Blastochloris tepida: one gene and its partner. The protein of the gene in region 1 interacts with the protein of each later gene in a pairwise test. Links are inferred from orthologs where the notes say so. Each region holds a gene or a part of one and is shown on either strand. Other genes may lie near its edges. The genes, in order: eno and rpe.

Region 1 (7,636 bases):
GCCATGGTCGCCGAAGCCGGCCGGCCGGTGGTGGCACTGGGCGGCATCGCGTCGCAGCAGGTGCCTGACTGCCTGAAGGCCGGCGCCGCCGGCATTGCGGTGATGGGCGGGGTGATGCGGGCGGACGACCCGGGCGCGGAGGTCGCGGCATTGCTCGCATCCATGAGATGTCCCGCCGGCATCTCCACCGAACGGCCTGCGTGATTTTCGCGCACCATCTCGTTCTGCGCGGGGAAGGATCGTGAAATCCAGCCTGTCGTCCCGGGCAAGGGCCGAAGGCCCGCGAGCAACTGTCATGCGGTTTTGGGGTCTCGCCAGGGTTTGTTGTCTCGAATCATGGCGTTGAGGATGGTCAGGAGCTTTCTGGCGATGGCGATGAGGGCGACCTTGGCGGGTTTTCCGCGGGCTTTGAGGTCGGCGTAGAGCTGTTTGGCCCACGGGTTCCAGTGGATGGCGGCGAAGGCGGCGAGATAGCAGGCGCGCTTGAGCGCGCGGCGTCCGGCCTCGATATGGGCCGGCCGCCGCGCTTTGCCGCTGTCGTTGCGATAGGGTGCGCAGCCGCCGATGGCACCGGCTTGGCGGGGGCTGAACTGGCCGAGTTCGGGAGCTTCTGCGAGCAGGACGCGGGCCGTCTTGTTGGCGATCCCCGGCACCGAGGTGATGATCTTGGCCTTGGCGTCCATCGCCGGATCGGCGGCGATCAACGCCTCGATGGCCTGTTCGGCCGCGGCGACGGTCTCGCGCAGGGCGGCGATTTCGGCATCGAGCCGGGCGGTGATGGCCGCCAGGGTGGGGTGGGCCTTGCGGTTCTCGAGGCGGCGGATGTCGGCCTCGGCGCGGGTGATTTCGCGCACCCAGGCGGTCAGGTCGCTCTGCGCTTGCGAGGGCTCCGGGAACGGCCGGCAGGGGTGATGCAGCATGAAGGCGCGGATGATGCGGGCGTCGAGCGGATCGCTCTTGGCGCGCTGGCCGCAGGCCTTGGCGAACTGGCGGCAGCGCCAGCTGTCGACCTGCAGCACGGTGAGGCCGGCCTCGCGCAGCACCGCGACCGCCAGGCGTTCATAGCCGCCGGTCGGCTCCAGGCCGGCGGTGGTGAGCCCGGCCTTCACCAGGCGCCTGGCCAAGCGCTGGAGAGCCGCGGGGGTGTTATCGACGCGCTCGACCTTGGTGTCGTCGAAGGCGATGTCGAGCCAGTCCTTGGAGACATCGATGCCCACAAGGTGGGTGGCAAACGGCGTCGGGTGTGGCAGCATGGCAAGCATCCCAGGCTTGGAAGCGGGGTCAAAAGCCCCGTGCAACTGTTCGGGTTGGCTTGGGACGGACGGCCGCTTCTGCTCGCGACGGCCTCGAAGGCTCACCCGGGATACGGCGTGCCGCCCGCACCGGCTCGGGGTGGCCACCCCGAGCCGGTGCACCCATCAAAGCACAGTTCGCCGTTCCAACCCGGGATCGTGCGGAGAAAGAGGAGCCTTGTTCTGATTGCGGCCCCGGGTCTTCGCGGAGTGCTTCGCATCCGCTCCGCCCGGGGCGACGAGACATCCGACGCGAAATGTCACCGCCCGCGATAGGGCGGCATGCCCTGGTCGGGGATGAACAGGCCCGCCGGGGGCGCCGCCGTCTGCCAGAAGATGTCGATCGGCATGCCGCCGCGCGGGAACCAGTAGCCGCCGATGCGCAGCCAGCGCGGTTCCAGGAGCCCCACCAGCCGCTTGCCCACCGCGATGGTGCAATCCTCGTGGAAGGCGCCGTGATTGCGGAAGCTCGCCAGATAGAGCTTCAGCGACTTCGACTCGACCAGCCAGTCGCCAGGCACATAGTCGATCACCAGCAGCGCGAAATCCGGCTGGCCGGTCACCGGGCACAGCGAGGTGAATTCCGGGCAGGTGAAGCGGGCGACGTAATTGGTATCGGAGTGAGGGTTCGGCACGCGCTCCAGCAGCGCCCGGTCGGGCGAGGCGGGCAAGGGAACGTGACGGCCGAGCTGGAGAGATTCATCTGTCATGATTTTCTCCTATCGAACCGTGGCTCCCGACGGAAGCGCGGGTTCCCCAGGCTGGTGCGATCCTGTATGAGCGGGCCAGCCCCTCCGTGTTTCCGATTACATCGTCCCATTCAGACAGGCAGGCGTTCCATGACCGCGATCGTCGACATTATCGCCCGTGAGATCCTCGACAGCCGGGGCAATCCGACCGTGGAGGTGGACGTGCGGCTGGAGGACGGCTCGTTCGGCCGCGCCGCCGTGCCGTCCGGCGCCTCGACCGGCGCCCATGAGGCGGTCGAACTGCGCGACGGCGACAAGAGCCGCTATCTCGGAAAGGGCGTCCGCAAGGCGGTGGATGCCGTCAACAACGAGATCTACGACGCCGTGGGCGGCCTGGATGCCGAGGATCAGGTCAAGATCGACGAGATCATGATCGCGCTCGACGGCACGCCCAACAAGTCGCGGCTCGGCGCCAACGCCATCCTCGGCGTGTCGCTGGCCACCGCCAAGGCGGCCGCCGCCGCCTGCGGCCTGCCGCTCTACCGCTATGTCGGCGGCACCTCGGCGCGGCTGCTGCCGGTGCCGATGATGAACATCATCAATGGCGGCGTGCATGCCGACAACCCGATCGACTTCCAGGAATTCATGATCCTGCCGGTCGGCGCGGAGAGCGTGGCCGAGGCGGTGCGCGTGGGCGCCGAGGTGTTCCACACGCTTAAAAAGGCGCTCAAGGACGCCGGCCACAACACCAATGTCGGCGACGAGGGTGGCTTCGCCCCCAACCTGCCGTCGGCGGAGGCGGCGCTCGACTTCATCATGACGTCGATCGAGAAGGCCGGCTTCAAGGCTGGCGAAGAAGTGGCGATCGGCCTCGACTGCGCCGCCACCGAGTTCTTCAAGGATGGCAGCTATGTCTATGAGGGCGAAGGCACCAAGCGCTCGCGCCAGCAGCAGGCGGAGTATCTCGCCAAGCTCGTCGGCGCCTACCCGATCGTGACGATCGAGGACGGCATGTCGGAGGATGATTTCGAGGGCTGGAAGATCGTCACCGACCTGATCGGTTCCAAGTGCCAGCTCGTCGGCGACGATTTGTTCGTCACCAATGTCGAGCGGCTCGCCGCGGGCATCAAGGGTGGCCTCGCCAACTCGATCCTGATCAAGGTCAACCAGATCGGTTCGCTGACCGAGACGCTGGCCGCCGTCGAGATGGCTCACAAGGCGGGCTACACCGCGGTGATGAGCCACCGCTCGGGCGAGACCGAGGATTCGACCATCGCCGACCTCGCGGTTGCCACCAATTGCGGGCAGATCAAGACCGGCTCGCTCGCCCGCTCGGACCGGCTCGCCAAGTACAACCAGCTCATCCGCATCGAAGAGGAGTTGGACTCTCAGGCCCGCTATGCCGGCCGTGCGGCGCTGAAGGCGCTTGCCTGATCCAACGACACGACCTCCGGCCCCTCGGGGCCGGAGGCTGCATTTCGGGTGGTTCCCGAAATCCTTGCCCGGCAGTCGGCTTGTCGGTTCACGCCTGCTCGAACACCAGCGCCGCGCCGTGGGCGTGTGCCGGCGTGACCACCAACGCGCCGCGTCCCGTCTCGATGCCGAGACGGCCGACCACCGTGCGGGCAAGGCCGAGGTCGGTGGCCGCAATCCGCACCGCCGCCAGCCGCAGGCCGGACGCCGTGACCGGCGCCGGACAGCCATAGACACGGGCGAATACCGCCGGTTCCATCACCGAAATCTCGCCGCGCCCGGTTCGGATGACGAGGCCGAGGCTCGTGGCGTGCATCTCGCGCCGCGCGGCAAAGCTGCCGAGAAATCCGTGATGGTCGCTGGGGTTGTCAGCAACCAGCACCACGCCGCGCACCCCTGCCGCGCCGTTGGGGTGGCGCTGGAACGCCGGGTTCCAGAAGTTCTCCGGGAAATGCTGCTCGCAGACGAAGAAGCAGGCATCGGGCGAGCCGGGATCGACCGCGAACGCCAGCGTGAAGGCCACCGTCACCACCGTGCCGTCCGGCCGCTGGCCCTGGCGGCTGAAATGGAACGGCTCGTAGTCGCCGAGGGCCGAGGCGCGGAACGCCATGGCCGCCACCCGCGCATTGTCGCTCTCCAGCACCAGGCACGACAGCCCCTCGCCATTGCGGAGAAGAAAGTCGCGGTTGAAGGCGCCGAACGACACGTGCCGCGGCTGGGCGGGCACAATCTTCGCCGGCTCGCCGACCGTGAGCAGTTCGATAAAGAACCCCGGCAACTGGACCAGCCGGTTCCAGGTGCCCCAGGGATGGCGGTTGACCGCGCCGACCTGGAAGCCGAGCCGCTGATAGGCGGCACCGGCGGCGTCGAGATCGCGGACGCAATGGACGACGTGATCGAGGCCGAGAATCATGAGGGAATTGCCAGGAAGACGGAGGGGGCCCAGGACGGCAGGAACATCCGCAGCATGCGCCATCCGCGGGCGGTGGGAAACCTCCCGCCGATCACAGATCACGGCAGGCCGCGCAGGCGGCGGCTCATACGTATTCCGGCTGATCAAGCCGGAATACGTATTCCGATCGCCGAAAATCCCGTTACTGAATAAGGGGTTTTCGGCGAGACCGTTTCCAGTATCCCGAAGGGATCAACCGGAAATCGTATCACAATGCCGGCAGATCGCCCCGCGCCCAGCCGGCCTTGACCTCCTCGCGGAAGGCGGCGAGCCGCCCTTCTGCGATGGCTGAGCGGATGCCGGCCATCAACTCCTGGTAATAGGCGATGTTGACGGCGGTCAGGATCATGCCGGCCAGCATCTCCTCGGCCCGCACGAGGTGGTGGAGATAGGCCCGGCTCCAGCGGCGCAGCGGCTCGGAGGGGCTGTCGGGGTCGAGCGGGCGGGTGTCCTCGGCGTGGCGGGCGTTGCGCAGATTGATCTTGCCGAAGCGGGTGAAGGCGGTGGCGTGGCGGCCGGCGCGGGTCGGCATAACGCAGTCGAACATGTCGATGCCGCGCGACGCCGCCTCCAGGATGTCGTCCGGCGTGCCGACGCCCATCAGATAGCGCGGCTTGGCGGCCGGCAGATGCGGCTCCACCGTCTCGATCATCGCCAGCATCACCTCCTGCGGCTCGCCAACCGCAAGGCCGCCGACCGCGAGGCCGTGGAAATCCATGCCGGCCAGCGCCTTGGCGCTCTCGACCCGCAAATCCGGCTGGTCGCCGCCCTGGACGATGCCGAAGATCGCCCGGCCCTCGGGCTGGCCCTCGAAGGCCCGGCGCGAGCGCTCGGCCCAGCGCAGCGACAGCTCCATGGCGCGGGCGATGTCCTCGCGGGCGGCCGGCAGCTTCAGGCATTCGTCGAGCTGCATCTGGATGTCGGCGCCGAGCAGGCCCTGGATCTCGATCGAGCGCTCCGGCGTCAGCCGGTATTCGGAGCCATCGAGGTGCGAGCGAAACGTGACGCCGTCCTCGTCGAGCTTGCGCAAGGAGGCGAGCGACATCACCTGGAAGCCGCCCGAATCGGTAAGGATCGGGTGCGGCCAGTCCATGAAGGTGTGGAGCCCGCCGAGCCGAGCCACCCGCTCCGCCCCTGGGCGCAGCATCAGGTGATAGGTGTTGCCAAGGATGATGTCGGCGCCGAGCGCCCTCACCTGCTCGGGATACATCGCCTTGACGGTGGCCTGGGTGCCGACCGGCATGAAGGCGGGCGTGCGGATGACGCCGCGCGGGGTGGCGATCTCGCCAAGGCGCGCGGTGCCGTCCGTGGCGCGGACGCGGAAGGAAAAGGCGGTCATGTCTCAGGCTCGGATTTGGATCAGGCTCGATCCGGAAACAGCAGGCTGGCGTCGCCGTAGGAATAGAAGCGATAGCCGGATTGGATAGCGTGCGCGTAGGCGGCGCGCATGGTCTCAAGGCCGGAAAAGGCCGAGACCAGCATGAACAGCGTCGACTTCGGCAGATGGAAGTTGCTCATCAGCACGTCGACGGCGCGGAAGCGGTAGCCCGGCGTGATGAAGATATCGGTCTCGCCGGCGAAGGGCTTGAGCGCACCATCCCTTGCTGCGGTCTCCAGCAGGCGCGCCGAGGTGGTGCCGACGGCGACGACGCGGCCGCCCCCTGCCCGCGCCGCGTCAAGCGCTTCGACGGTCGCGGCCGAGACCTCGCCCCACTCAGCGTGCATGCGGTGGGCGCGCACATCCTCGGTCTTGACCGGCAGGAAGGTGCCGGCGCCGACATGCAGCGTGACGAAATGCTGCGAGATGCCCTTCGCCGCAAGCCGCCCTAGCAGATCGGGCGTGAAGTGCAGGCCGGCGGTGGGCGCGGCGACCGAGCCGTCGAAACGGGCGAACACCGTCTGATAGTCGGCGCGGTCGCGGGCATCGTCCGCGCGCCGTGCGGCGATGTAGGGCGGCAGCGGCACGTGGCCGTGGCGGGCAATCGCCTCGTCGAGCGCCACGCCGGAAAGGGCGAAGCGCAGCTCGACCTCGCCGCCTTCGCCCTTCGCCGCCACCTCGGCGTCGAAGGCGGCAAGCTCGCAGGCGATGCTCTCGGATGCGGGGCCGAACCGCACCCGCTCGCCCACCTTCAGCCGCTTGGCCGGGCGGGCGAAGGCGAGCCAGCGATCCTCCGCGATGCGCTTGTGCAAATTGAAATGGACGGTGGCGGCGGCCTCGCCGCGCACCCGCAACCCGACCAACTCGGCGGGAATCACGCGCGTGTCGTTGAACACCAGCGCATCGCCGGGCTTAAGCAGGTCCGGCAGGTCGCGCACGACGCGGTCCTCAAGGCCCGCGCCCGGCCGCACGACGAGGAGCCGCGCCGAGTCGCGCGGCTCGGCCGGGCGCAGCGCGATGCGCCCCTCCGGCAGGTCATAATCGAAGTCGGAGAGGCGCACGGCAGGATCAGGCCGCGTCGGCCGCCACCTTCATCGAGACGATCTTGTCGGGATCGCGCACCGGCTCGCCGCGCTTGATCTGGTCGACCACGTCCATGCCCTCGGTGACCTGACCCCAGACCGAATACTGGCGGTCGAGCCAGGGCGCCTCGGCGAAGCAGATGAAGAACTGCGAATTGGCCGAATCCGGATTGGCGGAGCGCGCCATCGAGCAGGTGCCGCGCACGTGCTTCTCGGCCGAGAACTCGGCCTTGAGGTTGGGCAGGTCCGAGCCGCCGGTGCCGGTGCCGCGCGGGCAGCCGGTCTGGGCCATGAAGCCGTCGATCACCCGGTGGAACACGATGCCGTCATAGAAGCCTTGGCGCGCCAGGGTCTTCAGCCGCTCGACATGGTTGGGGGCGAGGTCGGGACGCAGCGCGATGGTGACGCGGCCCTTGGTGGTTTCGAGAATCAGCGTGTTTTCGGGATCACTCATCGGAGCGCTTGCCTCTGGTTGCGGCGGTCTTGGAGGACGACCCTGAAGGTCCGTCCGGCGACGGCGCCGCCGAGCCCGTCGGTGAACGGCAGGGATGAACACAGGTCGAGCGCCCGGGCGACCGCCTGATAGAAGATTCCACGCTCGGCCGAGGTCACCGCACGGGAGAACTCGATGGTTCGCGGCCGGCCGAACAGGGTGCCGTTGCGGCGGTAGCTCACCTGGAAGATCACGTCGGGCGGGTTGGCCACCTCGGCGTGGTCAGGCGGGCTCCAGCATCCAGCAAGCGCTTGGGCGACGCCATTGAGGTCGGAGA
Region 2 (16,489 bases), 1.8 Mb from region 1 along the record:
TCGTCGGCTGGACCGCCATCCAGTCGATCGCCGAATGGTGCCGCGCCAACGACATGATCCTGCACATGCACCGCGCCGGCCACGGCACCTATACGCGGCAGAAGAACCACGGCGTGTCGTTCCGCGTCATCGCCAAGTGGCTGCGTCTCGCCGGTGTCGATCATCTGCATGCCGGCACTGCGGTCGGCAAGCTGGAGGGCGACCCCAATATGGTGCAGGGCTATTATAAGGTCTGCCGCGACGCCAAGAGCGAGGTCGACCTTCAGCGCGGCCTGTTCTTCGAGCAGGACTGGGCGGACATCCGTCCGGTGATGCCGGTGGCTTCCGGCGGCATCCATGCCGGCCAGATGCACCAGCTCCTCAGCCTGTTCGGCGACGACGTGGTGATGCAGTTCGGCGGCGGCACCATCGGCCATCCGATGGGCATCCAGGCCGGCGCCACCGCCAACCGCGTCGCGCTCGAAACGATGGTGCTGGCCCGCAACGAGGGCCGCGACATCCTGGCCGAGGGCCCCGAGATTCTGGCCGACGCCGCCAAACGGTGCCAGCCGCTGCGTGCCGCCCTCGACACCTGGGGCGAGATCACCTTCGACTATACCTCGACCGACACGTCGGACTTCGTGCCGACCGTCAGCGCCGCCTGAACCGGGAGGAACCGATGCGCGTGACCCAGGGAGCCTTCTCGTTCCTGCCCGATCTGACGGACGAGCAGATCAAGAAGCAGATCGCCCATTGCCTCGACAAGGGCTGGGCGGTGTCGATCGAGTTCACCGACGACCCCCACCCCCGCAACACCTATTGGGAGATGTGGGGCAACCCGATGTTCGACCTCGTCGATCCGGTCGGGGTGATGCAGGAGCTGGCGGCGTGCCGCGCCGCCAACCCCGATCACTACATCCGCCTCAACGCCTTCGACTCCAGCCGCGGCTGGGAGGCGGTGCGGCTGTCCTTCATCGTCCAGCGGCCCAAGGTCGAGCCGACCTTCCGCCTTGAGCGGACCGAGATCGAGGGCCGCACCCAGCGCTACACGCTGGTGACGGTGCGCTGATCCGCCGGCCGCGGCCCCTCCCCCGCCCGCGGCCGGCGAGACCACCAACGGGACATTCCCGGGCACGAGCCCGGAAGGGTCCAGGAAAGCCTCTTGCGGTTCTCCAGGCTGATCGGCCGGAAACCCTACGACGGGCGCCCCCCGCGCCCGAATCCTGCGGATCCGGCCGAACGGGCCGGATTTCGCATCAAGAGCCGGAGAGTCCGATGAACGCGCCCGCCCCCACGCCGTCTGCAGAGGCTGCACCGTTGGCGGCTGCACCCTCGGACGCCGCAACACCGGAGGCCGCAACGCCGGAGACGGCGGCCGCGGTCGATCTCCAGGCGATGTACCGCGACACCGACATCGGCTCGCTCCTGGCCGATCTCGACCGCGAGCTGGTGGGGCTGAAGCCGGTCAAGGACCGCATCCGCGAGATCGCCGCCTTCCTCCTGGTGGCGCGCGCCCGCGAGAAGATGGGCCTCTCCTCCGCGCCGCCGACCCTGCACATGGCGTTCACCGGCAACCCCGGCACCGGCAAGACCACGGTTGCGCTGCGCATGGCGGGCATCCTGCATCGCCTGGGCTATGTGCGCAAAGGCCACCTCGTCACCGTGACGCGCGACGATCTGGTCGGCCAGTATATCGGCCACACCGCGCCCAAGACCAAGGAAGTGCTCAAGCGCGCCATGGGCGGCGTGCTGTTCATCGACGAGGCCTATTATCTCTACCGGCCGGAGAACGAGAAGGACTACGGCCAGGAGGCGATCGAGATCCTGCTGCAGGTGATGGAGAACCAGCGCGACGACCTCGTTGTCATCCTCGCCGGCTATGCCGACCGCATGGACACCTTCTTCTCGGCCAATCCGGGCTTCCGCTCGCGCATCGCCCACCACATCGAGTTTCCCGACTATACCGACGCGGAATTGCTGCGCATCGCCGAGACCATGGCTGGGGCCGAGGGCTACCACTTCGACGACGCCGCCAAGGCGGCTTTGGTCGACTACATCGCCAAGCGGCGCACCCAGCCCAACTTCGCCAATGCGCGCTCGATCCGCAACGCCTTCGACCGGGCGCGTCTGCGCCAGGCGGTACGCCTGTTCGACTCGCCCGGTCCCATCGGGCGCGACGATCTGATGACCATATCGGCAGCCGAGATTCTGGCGAGCCGCGTGATGAAATGACAAAAACAAAGCCTACAGGCTGGGGAGACCGGGGGACCGCCAATGACACACGCGCCACAAGCCAGACCGCTGCTTGAGGATTATCTGGACGTCTGGGCCGGCACCGATGCCTCGCGCAGGGCGGTGGCCGACACCGTCGTGGCGCTGGCCCGCGCGACGACCGAGATCGCCGCGCTGATCGCCTTCGGCCCGCTGGCCGGCGATCTCGGGGCGGCACGCGTCGACAAGGGCGGCGGCGACGCGCAGAAGGAGCTCGACGTCATCGCCGACCAGCTCATCCTGCGCCACCTCAATGATGCGCCGGTGGCGGCGATGGCCTCCGAGGAGGCCGACGAGCCGGTGGCGGTGAAGGCCGGCGGGCCGGTGATCGTCGCGGTCGATCCGCTCGACGGTTCCTCCAACATCGACACCAACACCGCGATCGGCACCATCTTCTCGGTCCTGCCCGCCCCGGCCGACATCGATCCGGCTTCGGCCGACGCCTTCCTGCAGCGCGGCCGCGACCAGCTCGCCGCCGGCTATGTCATCTACGGCCCCAACACCTCGCTGGTGCTGACGGTCGGCGCCGGCACCCAGCTGTTCGTGCTCCATCCCGAAACCCGGCGCTTCGCCCTGGTCACCGAGCGCGTGGCGGTGCCGCCCGATGCCCGCGAGTTCGCCATCAACATGTCGAACTACCGGCATTGGGACGAGCCCATCCGGCTCTATATCGACGACCTGCTGAAGGGCCAGGAGGGGCCGCGCGACGTCGACTACAACATGCGCTGGGTGGCCTCGATGGTGGCCGAGGCCCATCGCATCCTGATCCGCGGCGGCGTCTATCTCTATCCGTCGGATGCGCGCCGGGGCTACACAGCCGGCCGCCTGCGCCTGATCTATGAGGGCAACCCGATCGCGTTCCTGATGGAGCAGGCGGGCGGCGGCGCCTCCAACGGCGCCGAGCCGATTCTCGACCTCGTGCCGACCACGCTGCACCAGCGCGTGCCCCTGGTGTTCGGCTCCAGCGAGAAGGTCCGCCGGGTCGCCCGCTACGTGGCCGCCCCCGAATCGATCGCCGAGCGATCGCCGCTGTTCGCCAAGCGCGGCCTGTTCCGGCCCTGACCGGCCCTGATCGGCCCTGGCCCTGATCGGCCCCTGGCCCCGACCGGCGACGCGCCGGCCGCCACCGCATTCCGAACACCCGTTACGAGGGCGATGAAGCCATGTCCCGCAAGCACCCGATCATTGCCGTGACCGGTTCGTCCGGCGCCGGCACCACCTCCGTCAAGCGCACCTTCGAGCAGATCTTCCGCCGCGAGGGCGTCAGCGCCGCCTTCGTCGAGGGCGACTCCTTCCACCGCTACGACCGCTACGAGATGCGCGAGCGCATGGCCGAGGAGGGCAAGAAGGGCAACAAGAACTTCAGCCACTTCTCGCCCGAGACCAATCTGCTCAAGGAGCTGGAGGAGCTGTTCGCCGAATACGGCCGCTCTGGCAGCGGCCGCGTCCGCCGCTACGTCCACGACGCCGAGGAGCAGCAGCTCTACGGCGCCGAGCCCGGCCGCTTCACCCCGTGGGAGGACATCCAGGGCAACACCGACCTGCTGTTCTATGAGGGCCTGCACGGCGCCGTGGTGACCGAGGACATCAATGTCGCCCAGCACGTCGACCTCAAGATCGGCGTGGTGCCGGTGATCAATCTGGAATGGATCCAGAAGCTGCACCGCGACAAGGCCACCCGCGGCTACACGACCGAAAACGTCACCGAGACCATCCTGCGCCGCATGCCGGACTACGTGCACTATATCTGCCCGCAGTTCACCGAGACCGACATCAACTTCCAGCGCGCGCCGACGGTCGACACCTCCAACCCCTTCGTCGCCCGATGGATCCCCACCGCCGACGAATCGATCGTGGTGATCCGCTTCAAGAACCCGCGCGGCATCGACTTCCCCTATCTCCTGTCGATGATCGACGGGAGCTGGATGAGCCGGGCGAACTCGATCGTCATTCCGGGCGGCAGGCTCGATATCGCCATGCAGCTCATCCTGACGCCGATGATCCTGAAACTGATCGAACTGAAGCGCCGGTCGCTGTGAGGCAGGAGGCCAGACCCATGAACCAGATCCAGAAGATCACCGCCGCCGACAGCCTCTCCTGGCCGGTCACCGCGGCCCTGCGTGCGCTCGCCATCGACGCCGTCGAGGCCGCCAAGTCCGGCCACCCCGGCGCGCCGATGGGCATGGCCGAGATGGCCGCCGTGCTGTGGCGCCAGCATCTGCGCCACGACCCGGCCGACCCGAAATGGCCGGACCGCGACCGCTTCGTGCTGTCGAACGGTCACGCCTCGATGCTGATCTACGGCCTGCTCCACCTCACCGGCTACGACCTGCCGATGAGCGAGATCAAGCGCTTCCGCCAGCTCCACTCCAAGACCGCCGGCCATCCCGAGGTGGGGGTGACGGTGGGCGTCGAGACCACCACCGGCCCGCTCGGCCAGGGCTTCGCCAATGCCGTGGGCATGGCGATCGCCGAGAAGACGCTGGCCGCCCAGTTCAACCGCCCCGGCCACACCATCGTCGACCACCGCACCTTCGTCTTCCTCGGCGACGGCTGCCTGATGGAGGGCATCAGCCACGAGGCCGCCTCGCTCGCCGGGCGCCTCAAGCTCGGCAAGCTGGTCGCCCTCTATGACGACAACGGCATCTCGATCGACGGCAAGGTCGAGGAATGGTTCGCCGACGACACCCCGGCCCGCTTCGAATCCTATGGCTGGAACGTCATCCGCAATGTCGACGGCCACCATCCCGGCGCCATCGACGCGGCGATCACCGCGGCGCTCGCCAGCGGCAAGCCCAGCCTGATCTGCTGCAAGACGGTGATCGGCCGCGGCGCGCCGACCAAGCAGGGCACCGAGAACTCGCACGGCGCCCCGCTCGGCCCAGAGGAGGCGGCCCAGGCCAAGGCCGTGTTCGGCTGGAGCCACCCGCCGTTCGAGGTGCCGGCCGATGTCTATGCGATGTGGGACCAGCGCCCCCGCGGCGCGGGCCTCCACGCCGACTGGACCGCCCGCTTCGAGGCCTACCGCCAGGCCTTCCCGGATCTGGCCGCCGAGTTCGAGCGGCGGGTGGCCGGCGACCTGCCGAAGGGCTTCACCGAGGCCGCCGCGCGCGCCGTCACCGAGGCCAAGGCCGCCGGCAATGTCGCCAGCCGCAAGGCCGGTCAGGTGGTGCTCTCCGCCTTCGCTCCCGACTTCCCCGAGCTGCTCGGCGGCTCGGCCGACCTCACCCACTCCAATTTGACCAATTTCAAGGGCACGCTGCCCATCACCCGCGACGAGGCCGGCAACACCATCCTGTTCGGGGTGCGCGAGTTCGGCATGAGCGCGATCGCCAACGGCATCGCGCTCCATGGCGGCTTCATCCCGTTCGTCGCCACCTTCCTGGTGTTCTCGGACTATGCCCGGAACGCCATCCGCATGAGCGCGCTGATGGGCCAGCGCGTGGTCTATGTCTTCACCCATGATTCGATCGCGCTCGGCGAGGACGGCCCCACCCACCAGCCGGTCGAGCATGTCGAAAGCCTGCGGCTGATCCCCAATCTCGACGTCTGGCGCCCGGCCGACGCCGTCGAGACCGCCTATGCGTGGCGCGCGGCGCTGGCCCGCCGCGACGGGCCGACCGCCATCATCCTGTCGCGCCAGACTCTGCCCGCCCAGCCGCGCGACGCGGCAACCGAAACCGCCATCGCCAATGGCGGCTATGTGCTGTCGGAGCCGGCGACTGCGCCCGCGGCGGTGCTGGTGGCCACCGGCTCGGAGGTGGCGCTGGCGGTGGCGGCCCGCGATCTGCTGGCGGCCGGGAACATTCCGGTGCGTGTGGTGTCGATTCCCTGCCGCGAGGCGTTCGAGCGCCTCGCCCCGGCCGATCAGGCCAAGGTGATCGATCGGTCGCTGCCGCATGTGGCGGTGGAGGCGGGCGCCACCCGCGGCTGGCAGGCTGTGGTCGGCTTTGCCGGCGCGGTGGTGGGGATCGACCGCTTCGGCGAATCCGGCCCCGAGAAGGACCTGCTGGCCCATTTCGGCTTCACGCCGCAGCGCGTCGCCGATACCGTGAAAACCGTATTGTCCCGCTGACCTCCGCCTGGAGGCGGTCCAACACTCTTCAGGAGATCCGCGCCTATGGCTCTCGTTTCGCTGCGCCAGCTGCTCGACCACGCCGCCGAGCACGACTATGGCCTGCCGGCCTTCAACGTCAACAATCTGGAGCAGGTCCGCGCCATCATGGAGGGCGCCCGCGCCGTGCAGGCGCCGGTGATTCTCCAGGCCTCCGCCGGCGCCCGCAAATATGCCGGCGAGCACTTCCTGCGCCACCTCATCACCGCCGCCGTCGAGTCCTATCCCGAGATCCCGATCGTCATGCACCAGGACCACGGCGCCTCGCCGGCGGTGTGCGTCTCGGCCATCCGCAACGGCTTCACCTCGGTGATGATGGACGGCTCGCTGCGCGAGGACGGCAAGACCCCGGCCGACCACGCCTACAATGCCGAGGTCACCCGCAAGGTGGTCGAGATCTCCCACTCGATCGGCGTGTCGGTGGAGGGCGAGCTCGGCGTGCTCGGCTCGCTCGAGACCATGAAGGGCGACAAGGAGGACGGCCACGGCGCCGAGGGCACCATGACCCGTGAGCAGCTCCTCACCGACCCCGAGGAGGCCGCCCGCTTCGTCGCCGAGACCCAGGTCGACGCGCTGGCCATCGCCATCGGCACCTCGCACGGCGCCTACAAGTTCAGCCGCAAGCCGACCGGCGACATCCTCGCCATCGACCGCATCAAGGAGATCCACGCCCGCATCCCCAACACCCATCTGGTGATGCACGGCTCCTCCTCGGTGCCGCAGGAATTGCTGGCCGAGATCCGCGAGTTCGGCGGCGACATGAAGGAGACCTACGGCGTCCCAGTCGAGGAGATCGTCCAGGGCATCAGGCACGGCGTGCGCAAGGTCAATATCGACACCGACATCCGCCTGGCCATGACCGCCGCCATCCGCCGCGTGCTGGCCACCAAGAAGGGCGAGTTCGACCCGCGCAAATATCTCGAAGTGGCGCAGGACGCGGCCAAGAAGGTGGTCATCGCCCGGCTCGAAGCCTTCGGCTGCGCCGGACAGGCGCCCAAGATCAAGCCGATCGAGCTCGACGTGATGGCGCAGCGCTACAAGAAGGGCGAACTGACCCAGGTGGTGACGAGCGGAAAGGCCGCTGCATGAGCATCGTGATCGCGCCGTCGATCCTGTCGGCCGATTTCGCCCGTCTCGGCGAGGAGGTGAACGCCGTCCTCGCCGGCGGTGCCGACTGGATCCATTTCGACGTGATGGACGGCCACTACGTGCCGAACCTGACCATCGGCCCGCCGGTGCTGGCCTCGCTGCGCAAGGTGACGACGGCGCCGATCGACGTGCACCTGATGGTCGAGCCGGTCGACGCGCTGGTCGAGATGTTCGCCGCCGCCGGCGCCAATCTCATCAGCTTCCACCCGGAGGCGAGCCGCCACGTCGACCGCACCATCGAGCTGATCCGCTCCAAGGGCTGCCAGGCGGGCCTCGTTCTCAACCCGGCCACACCGCTCTCGGTGCTCGACTGGGTTCTGCCCAAGCTCGATCTGGTGCTGCTGATGACCGTCAATCCCGGCTTCGGCGGGCAGGCCTTCATCGAGGCCATGATCCCCAAGGTCGCCGCCACCCGCCGGCTGATCGACGAGTCCGGCCGCGACATCCGCCTGCAGATCGATGGCGGCGTCTCGGCGAAGAATATCGGCCGCATCGCCCGCGCGGGCGCCGACACCTTCGTCGCCGGCAGCGCGATCTTCGGCTCAAGCGATTACGCCGCCACCATCAAGGCGATGCGCGACGAGGTCGCCGCCGCCTTCCAGGTCGCCGCCGAATAGGTCGTTGCCGAACAGCGCGCGGGCGATCAGGGCCGCAGCCCAATAGGGCCGCGGCCGAAAGCGAGGCCGATTCGGCTCTCCAGCCTGATCCGGCCGAAGACGGACTGCACATACGAAAGAGCCCCGGCGACACCCTCGCCGGGGCTTTTTCCATGTGCTTTCCGCCAAGAGCTTTCCGCGTCGCCGCTCGGCCGCCGGACCACGCCGGACCGGCCGACGCCGGCCTCGGGCTCATACCAACGGCCCGAAAGCGGACCGTTGGCTCCGGTCGCAGATTTTCGCGAAATCATTGATTTCGGATGAGAAAATCCGCGAGAGTCAACGGCCCCACGCGTCAGCGTCTGGGGCCGTTGGGATCAATGCCCGCCGCCGGCCTCGCGCCGCAGCAGCTCGGCCGGGCGGGCCGCGCAGTCGGCGAACGCCGCCTGCAGCCGCGTGCCGTCCAGCGCATGGCCGACCGCCACGACCCGCGGCTGGTGCCGCGGCTGGCCGCCGGGCGGCAGTTCGACCGGCGACATGCCTTCGAGATCGAACCGGATCCAGCGCGCGCCGGCCCGGACGATGCCGTCGACGCTCTCGACCTTGCCGTAGCTGCCATTGCCGATGGCATCGAGCAGCACCTTCAGCCGCGCCGGGTCGCATTCGACATCCAGCGGGATGCTCCACGCCCGCAGATGCGGCACCGAGCCGTCGTCGGGGCGGTCGTGGTCGGCCTCCTTGACGATCGGACAGCCTTCGCACAACGCCGGCCACGGATCGGGCTCGGGGCGCAGATTGTCATGCGTGCGCAATCCCCACCGCCACAGCGCCGCCACCGGCAGCGGCACCACCAGGAACCAGTGCTCGATGACGGCCAGCGCCGACAGCGTCGACAGCAGCGCATATGCCGTGGCCGGGAACGGTGCCGAGGTCGCCGCCATGTGCAGCAGATAGGTGGTGAACAGGGTCGCCGCCGTGACCGTGAACGGAAACAGCATGTTCATCGGCCGGCGCACGAAATAGGTCTTCAGGTATTCGAGGTGACTCGGCAGGAATTCTTCGCTGAGATTGGGCACGCCAAGGAAGATGTTGAACTTGGTCGACAGCCGCATCAGCCACAGCACGAAGAACGTCACCGTGCCGACCTGGTTCGGTGCGCCCCAGGTGACCGCGACCACCACCGCCGCCGAGATCAGGATCGCCAGCTCATGGTGCAGGATGGTCTTGGTGGCGAGCGCGAACCGCGCCCAGCCGGTCACGCCCGGCGGGCACGGCACCCGCACCGGCCCGGTGGCGTAGCCCATCAGGAACGCCATCTCGTTCCACGCCCACACCATCAGCCCGCAACTGAAGCCAGCATAGGCGCCGAACGGCGTCTGCTCGTGCGAGGTCGCCCACACGCCATGCAGCGCGCCGACCAGCAGCACGGTGGCGCCCGCCATGCTCCATTTGAAGGTCCAGCGCGGCAACCCGTCGAGAAACAGAATGACGCCCGTGCTGAACCACCACAGAAAGAGGGCGTAAAGCACGGCAATGCCGTATTCGGCCACCATTGCCTCCCCTATTGGGAGGGGACTGGACGAACCCGTGCTGGCGGCGGGTACGGCCCATCCGGCGGGACGACGCCCGCCTCAGGTGCCGCATCGCCGGTCGCGGTCGCCCCGCCCGCTCCGCGTTGCGGGGCGGTCCGGCGATTGCGGCTCGTCTCGTTCATGAGGATCAGCGGGCCCCGGCACGGGCGCCCGCCGCCCATTCGAATTGGGCCGGTCATTGCGGCTGCTCGGCGGGCTTGGCCTGCTGCGACTTGAGCAGGCGTCCCATCGACGCAATGTTGGTCGGCCCGAACGCGTTGATCACCAGCTCCCGGTTGGTCGCCAGATCCGTCAAAGTGAGCCGGCCGTTCGCGAACAGCGACAGCCGGTACGGCGCACCGGAGGTCTCGTCGGCATTCATCCGCCGGTCGTGGCTGAGCGCCCGCACCATGCCACGGATGAAGCCGTCCGAATTGCCCCGCAGCACCACGATCACCTCGTTCGACTCGGCATCGATGATCGAGAGGCTGGAGTCCTGCCCGGTCACGAACCGCAGATCACGGCTCTCGACCAGCGGCAGCTGCGCCGACGGGACGGCCTCCTCCTTGCCGGACAGCGTATCGCGAATGCCGCCGAAATGCGGGCCGAACACCAGGACGATGCCGCCAAGCACCACCAGCCCAAGCCAGATCTTGGAGCCGAGCGAAAGTTTGTAGGGCTTCGAGCCAGACAAGATACCTACTCCTGCGGCTCAGCTCGTGGCCGCCGCGGCCGGCGCAGCCTGTCCAGCCGCAACCTGTCCGGCCGGCGCCTGTCCGGACTCGGTGGCGCTGGCCACCTCCGAACCCGCATCCGCCGCCTCGGCCGCGGCTTCCGCCGCTTCGGCCTGGGCTTCCTCCGCCGCGCGACGCGCCGTATCGGCCGCGATTGCGTTGGCGAGAATCTCGGACACCTTCCGCGCGTCCGGCACGCACCGCATCATCGGTTCCGGCCGCTCGAACCGCCACGGCCGGACGTGCGGCCACAGCACCATATAGCCGAGACGCTTTCCCTTGCCCTCGATCAGCGAGAGCGGGATGTCCCCGGTTCCGTCGGAATAGGTCTTGAGCGCGGCATGATTGATCGATGAGAACGGCAGATTGAACGTCATCTGCAGGACGACGCCGAACTGCAGCACCACGCGCTTGGTGGTGATGGTGTAGACGCTCGTGCTGCAAATCCACCGGGCGCCGAGCACGATGATGCCGACCACGCCCGCGCCGGCGGTGATCAGCCACGTGATGCCGGCGGTCATCTCCGGAAGCGTCTCCTGCGCGCTGATCCCGTTGGCGAACCGCCAAATCGCCAGCAGCAGGAAGTAGATCGCGACCTTACGCACATGGAGTGCAGTGATGGCGAAACGCCACCACTGCGGTTCTCCCTGCCACAGCATGTCTTCGCCTGCCGGGAGTGGTCCCGGCAGGCCTTTGACATAGGGCTCGAACTCGTCGTCGTGATGGCTCACAGCAACGGTTCCGCACGTTCCGGCGTCGCATAGAGCAGGCCGCCGGCATAGTAGGCCGACACCTTGTCCTCTTCGCGGAGCGTGATCTGGTCACGGCTCTGCAGACGCGGCACGTTGGCGAACTGGCTGGCGAGGATCGCCTGCACCTTGACGCCGTCCTTGGTGATGCTGGCGAAGCCGAGCGGCATCAGGGCGGTGCGGGCGCTGCCGGCCACCGAGATTTCGAGGTAGCGGAAGTAGTACTCCGAGCGGTCGACCCACAGGTCGGTGACGGTGCCGGCTTCGATGCCGTCGGCGCCGAACACGGGCAGGCCGCGCGGGTCGAGGTCACCCTCGGCGATGTAGAACTCAGGCGCAGCGCGCAGCGGGACGATCTTGGCCTTGCCTTCGAAGGTCGAGTCGACCACTTCCGAACGCTCCGCCCACGAGGCGGGGCCGACGCCGTCGACCATCGGGTTGCCGGTGGGCGCCAGCGGAGCGCCTTCGAAGCCGTCGGTCTGCGCCAGCTTCAGCTCGCGGGTCTCGTAGCGGCGGTTCGGGTTCGGAGCCTGGACGGTGCCGCCATGATAGAGGGTGAAGGTCTTGGGATAGGGCAGCTCGCCCGACTGGACATCCGGCGACGGCAGCTTGACGAGTCCGAGCGGCTCCACCAGCGGATAGCCTTCGCGCCGGTCTTCGCGGCGCAGGTAGAACAGAACGACCGTCCAGATCACGAGCCAGTGCCCGTACCACGCAAGTTGCGCGATATCTAGATGGTTTGCGAGAGCGCCGTAATACATAAGAACCTCCGTGGGCAGGTAACGTCTAGCCGGGGAATTCGGCAAGACCAAATGATGAATCCCGACGAGAACGGTGCTGGCCGTGGGGTCTTACCAGCGGGCCGATCGCGACGAGCGCGGCGAACAGCATGAGCACTTCGAGGAGATAGACGAACTCATATCCGGCGAGCGGGCTGTTCATCGCCGGGCCGAGCAGCCCGAGGGAAGCGAACTCGGAGATTACGTCACGCAGCGTGCCGCCGAGTGCGATCGCCCCACCGGCGGCGGTGGCCTGGACCGCGCCCCAGGCCCCGAGCGCGAGCCCATTGTGCTCGGCGTCGAGACCCATGGCATAGGTCAGGGTACCCACTGCGAACAGGCCACTGGCGAAACCGATCAGCGCGACGCCGATACGGAACAGCAGTGGCAGCCCCAGCGGGCCGGCGAGAATGACGGCGCAGAACGCCGCCAGTCCTATCAGCCCGCCAATGGAGGCGAGCCGACACGGATCGGTACCGCGGCTGAGCAGGCGGGCGGAGAGCCCGAAGGCGACGAGCGACCCTGCCGCCATCAACGCCGTCAGCGCGGTGGTGGCCGAAACCGACAGGCCGAGAATCTCGCCGCCATACGGTTCCAGCACGATATCCTGCATATTGAACGCCGCCGTGCCCAGGCCGAGCGCGACCAGGAAGCGGGCAGCGTGATTCTGCTTGATGAACTTGCCCCACACCTGGCCGAACGGCGGCTCGACGATGTTGGCACGATCGCGGCTGCGAGCCTCCTGGCGCCACAGCGCGACGAAGTTCAGCACCAGCGTGACCAGCGCCAGACCCTGGATCACCTGGATCAGCCGGAAGATGCTGAACTCCTGCAGCAGAAGGCCGTAGCCGAACGCGCCGGCCACCATGCCGACCAGCAGCATGACGTACATCAGCGCCACCACGCGCGGCCGGGTCTCCTCCGACGCCACGTCGGTGGCCAGCGCCAGCCCCGCGGTCTGCACGGTCTGCATGCCGGCACCGACCGCCAGGAAGGCCAGCGCGCCGCCGACATGGCCGACCCAGATCGGTCCCACCGCGTCGCCGGACATGATCATCAGCGCCCACGGCATGAAGGCGAAGCCGCCGAACTGCAGCAGCGTGCCGAACCAGATGTAGGGCACGCGCTTCCAGCCCAGCGCCGAGCGGTGGTGGTCCGACTTGAAGCCGATGAAGGCGCGGAACGGCGCCACCAGCAGCGGAATCGCGATCATCGAGGCGACGAGCCAAGCGCCCATGCCGAGCTCGACGATCATCACCCGGTTGAGCGTGCCGACCAGCATCGCGGTCGCCATGCCGACGGTGACCTGGAACAGCGACAGGCGGAACAGACGGCCGAGCGGCAGGTCCTTCGACGCCGCGTCCGCGAACGGCATGAAGTCCGTCGCGAACTTGTTCCAAAACTGGACGGAGGGTGTCTCGTTACTCATGACCGGACAAACTCCAGAGCTTCGGAAATGTAGAAGCCACGGGCCACCCGATGCAAGCGGCCCGGCCGCCAGCCGGCCAGCGCCGGCTCGGCGGCGACCAGCGCCGTCAGGTGCTTCGCCGCCACCGGCACGATGGCCGGGGCGCGGTCGCTGCGCGGGAAGACGCGCCCCACCGCGTGCATCAGCGTCAGCAGCGGCGTTCGCGGAGCGATGGTGAAGAGAATCGAGCGCGCGGTGCGCGGCGCGATGCCGGCCAGCACCCGCACGATGTCGGACGGCTCGTAATGGATCAGCGAATCCATCGCCACCACGTGATCGAACGCCCCCAGGCCGGGATCGAGCATGTCGCCGACCCGGAAATCGATGCGTCCGGGGCCGGCCCCTGCCGCAAGATCCTCCGGCAGGCGCTCGGCCGCAAGCCCCACCAGCGTCGGCGACAGGTCGATCGCCACCACTTCGGCGCCGCGCCGCGCCGCCTCAACCGACAGCGCGCCGGTGCCGCAGCCGGCATCCAGGAGCCGCCGCCCGGCGAGGTCCGCCGGCAGCCACGACAACAGCGTGCGGCGCATCTCGTCGCGTCCGGCCCGGACCGTCGCGCGGATGCCGCTCACCGGCGCATCGGACGTCAGCTTGGACCACGCCTCGACCGCCGTGCGGTCGAAGTAGGTCTCAAGCTCCCCCCGGCGCTCCTGGTAGGACGCAGTCGTCATCAATCGAACCCCAAAAGGTCGAAAATTTCACGGTCCTTGAGCGGCTTCACCACCAGCGGATCGACCCCGGCATAGAGAGTCTCGGCGAGCTGAAGATACTCCTTCTGCACGGCGAGCACATCCGGCGTCGGCTCCATCTCGAACAATGTTGCCTTCTTTAGTCGGCTCAGGCGGATCACGTCGAGAGCCGGAATGTGGGCGCGGGTCTTGAGTCCCACAGCTTCGTTGAATTTGTCGATCTGGTCGGTCTGGGCGCTGCGGTTGGCGATCACGCCGCCCAGCCGCACCGGATAATTCTTCGATTTCGCCTGAATCGCCGCGACGATTCGGTTCATGGCGAAGATCGAATCGAAGTCGTTGGCGGCGACGATCAGCGCCCGCTCGGAGTGCTGGAGCGGGGCCGCGAAGCCGCCGCACACCACGTCGCCGAGCACGTCGAAGATCACCACATCGGTATCTTCGAGTAGGTGATGCTCCTTAAGGAGCTTCACCGTCTGGCCGACAACGTATCCGCCGCAGCCGGTGCCGGCCGGCGGGCCGCCCGCCTCCACGCACATCACGCCGTTATAGCCCTCGAACACATAGTCTTCGGGCCGCAGTTCCTCGGAGTGGTAGTCCACGCCCTCGAGGATATCGATCACCGTCGGCACCAGCCGCTTGGTGAGCGTGAAGGTCGAATCGTGCTTGGGGTCGCAGCCGATCTGCAGCACCCGCTTGCCGAGCTTGGAGAACGCCACCGACAGGTTGGAGGAGGTGGTCGACTTGCCGATGCCGCCCTTGCCGTAGATCGAGAAGATCTTCGCGGTGCCGAGGTTGAGCCGCTGGTCCATATGGACCTGCACGCTGCCCTCGCCGTCCGGCCGCTGGGAACCGCTGTCGAGTAGGGTAATGGGCTTCACCAGAGTCTCCCTGCGCTGCCGCGATCACGCCGCGACATCGACGCCGACGCCTTCGAGTCGATCTTCCAGCTCTTCCCCGGCCCGCCGCAACGCCTCCAACGTCTCGGGATCCGGGTTCCAGTAATTGCGTGCGTGCGCTTCCAGCAGGCGGTTGGCAACCTTGGCGGACGCCGTCGGGTTCAGCGCTGCCATGCGTTGGCGCATTTCGTCGTCCAGCATATAGGTCTGCGTGAGCTGTTGATAGACCCAGGGCGCCACCTGTCCCGTGGTCGCCGACCAGCCCATCGTGTTGGTGACGTGCTCCTCGATCTGACGCACGCCTTCATAGCCGTGCTTCAGCATACCCTCGTACCATTTGGGGTTCAACATGCGGGTCCGCGTCTCCAGCGCGACCTGCTCGCCGAGCGTGCGCACCACGCCGTCGCCGCGGGTCTGGTCGCCGATATAGACCGGCAGGTCGCTGCCGCCCTTGGAGCGCTTCACCGCGCGGCTGATGCCGCCCAGCGTGTCGAAATAGTGGTCGATGGTGGTGACGCCGAGCTCGACCGATTCCAGATTCTGGTAGGCGAGCTGGACGTTGGACAGCACGCTGGTCAGCAGCTCGGGCTGGCGCACCGCGCCGCCGGTGCGGCCATAGGCGTAGCACTTGCGGCGGGTATAGGTTTCGGCCAACTCGTCCTCGTCCTCCCAGCGGCTGTTGCCGATGAGCTGGTTGACGTTCGAGCCATAGGCGCCGTCGGCGTTGGAGAACACGCGCAGCGCCGCGGTGTCGATGTCGCAATTGTTGGCCTTCTGGTAGGCCAGCACGTGCTTGCGCACGAAGTTCAGCTCCTCCGGCTCCTCGGCGGTGGCGGCGAGATAGGAGGCCTCGGCCAGGAGCTTGATCTGCAGCGGCAGCAGATCGCGGAAGATGCCCGACAGCGTCATCACCACGTCGACGCGCGGCCGGCCGAGTTCGGCCAGCGGGATGAGCTGGGCGCCGCACAGCCGGCCGTAATTGTCATAGCGCGGCTTGGCGCCGATCAGCGCCAAGGCCTGGGCGATCGGCCCGCCCTCGGACTTCAGATTGTCGGTGCCCCACAGCACCAGCGCGATCGATTCGGGGAACGGATTGCCGTCCTCGACATAGCGGGCGAGCAGCCGCGCCGCCTGCTGGGCGCCGTCCTTGATGGCGAACGCGCTCGGAATGCGGAACGGATCGAAACCGTGCAGGTTGCGGCCGGTCGGCAGGATCGCCGGCGTGCGCAGAAGGTCGCCGCCCGGCGCCGGCGGGATGAAGCGGCCGTCGAGCGCCCGCAGCACCGCCTCGATCTCGTGGTCCTTGGCCAGCAGCCGGTCGGTCTCCGCCAGTTCGCGGAACACCGCCAGCGTCGTCTCGTCGTGGGCGAGGCCGCTCATCGCCAGCGCCTGATCGGCCGGCGCGCCCTCGACCAGCGCCTCGATCGCCTCCCTCGAGGGCTTCAGCCCGTGGGTGGCCTCGGCCACCGACAGCAGCAGGTCGACGCGCTC

Evidence for each region.
Region 2: the proteins of eno (region 1) and rpe interact in binary tests that used the Escherichia coli proteins (3 or more experiments, as listed by UniProt). The link is inferred for Blastochloris tepida from one-to-one orthologs.

The regions. Positions count from the first base shown.
Region 1 is NZ_AP018907.1:2,028,955-2,036,590, forward strand. What follows is about bases 1,362-4,273. They hold eno (phosphopyruvate hydratase), read left to right. Parts: upstream 1,362-2,131; coding sequence 2,132-3,415; downstream 3,416-4,273. Other genes in these bases: queF (preQ(1) synthase), read right to left, coding at 1,553-2,002; BLTE_RS09360 (VOC family protein), read right to left, coding at 3,504-4,273. Outside these bases: BLTE_RS09340 (thiamine phosphate synthase), read left to right, coding at 1-204; BLTE_RS09345 (IS110 family RNA-guided transposase), read right to left, coding at 294-1,262; more of BLTE_RS09360, read right to left, coding at 4,274-4,367; tRNA guanosine(34) transglycosylase Tgt, read right to left, coding at 4,615-5,745; tRNA preQ1(34) S-adenosylmethionine ribosyltransferase-isomerase QueA, read right to left, coding at 5,766-6,845; BLTE_RS09375 (peptidylprolyl isomerase), read right to left, coding at 6,853-7,320; BLTE_RS09380 (hypothetical protein), read right to left, coding at 7,317-7,636. UniProt on the Escherichia coli protein: Catalyzes the reversible conversion of 2-phosphoglycerate (2-PG) into phosphoenolpyruvate (PEP). It is essential for the degradation of carbohydrates via glycolysis.
Region 2 is NZ_AP018907.1:258,788-275,276, reverse strand. Bases 6,308-9,289 are described here. They hold rpe (ribulose-phosphate 3-epimerase), read left to right. Parts: upstream 6,308-7,449; coding sequence 7,450-8,130; downstream 8,131-9,289. Other genes in these bases: puhE (putative photosynthetic complex assembly protein PuhE), read right to left, coding at 8,487-9,289; fba (class II fructose-bisphosphate aldolase), read left to right, coding at 6,371-7,453; tkt (transketolase), read left to right, coding at 6,308-6,325. Outside these bases: BLTE_RS01165 (form I ribulose bisphosphate carboxylase large subunit), read left to right, coding at 1-644; BLTE_RS01160 (ribulose bisphosphate carboxylase small subunit), read left to right, coding at 659-1,048; CbbX protein, read left to right, coding at 1,255-2,211; BLTE_RS01150 (class 1 fructose-bisphosphatase), read left to right, coding at 2,254-3,312; BLTE_RS01145 (phosphoribulokinase), read left to right, coding at 3,414-4,289; more of tkt, read left to right, coding at 4,307-6,307; more of puhE, read right to left, coding at 9,290-9,662; photosynthetic complex assembly protein PuhC, read right to left, coding at 9,877-10,374; photosynthetic complex putative assembly protein PuhB, read right to left, coding at 10,393-11,145; puhA (photosynthetic reaction center subunit H), read right to left, coding at 11,142-11,858; BLTE_RS01105 (BCD family MFS transporter), read right to left, coding at 11,950-13,371; bchM (magnesium protoporphyrin IX methyltransferase), read right to left, coding at 13,368-14,081; bchL (ferredoxin:protochlorophyllide reductase (ATP-dependent) iron-sulfur ATP-binding protein), read right to left, coding at 14,081-14,971; BLTE_RS01090 (magnesium chelatase subunit H), read right to left, coding at 15,005-16,489. UniProt on the Escherichia coli protein: Catalyzes the reversible epimerization of D-ribulose 5-phosphate to D-xylulose 5-phosphate.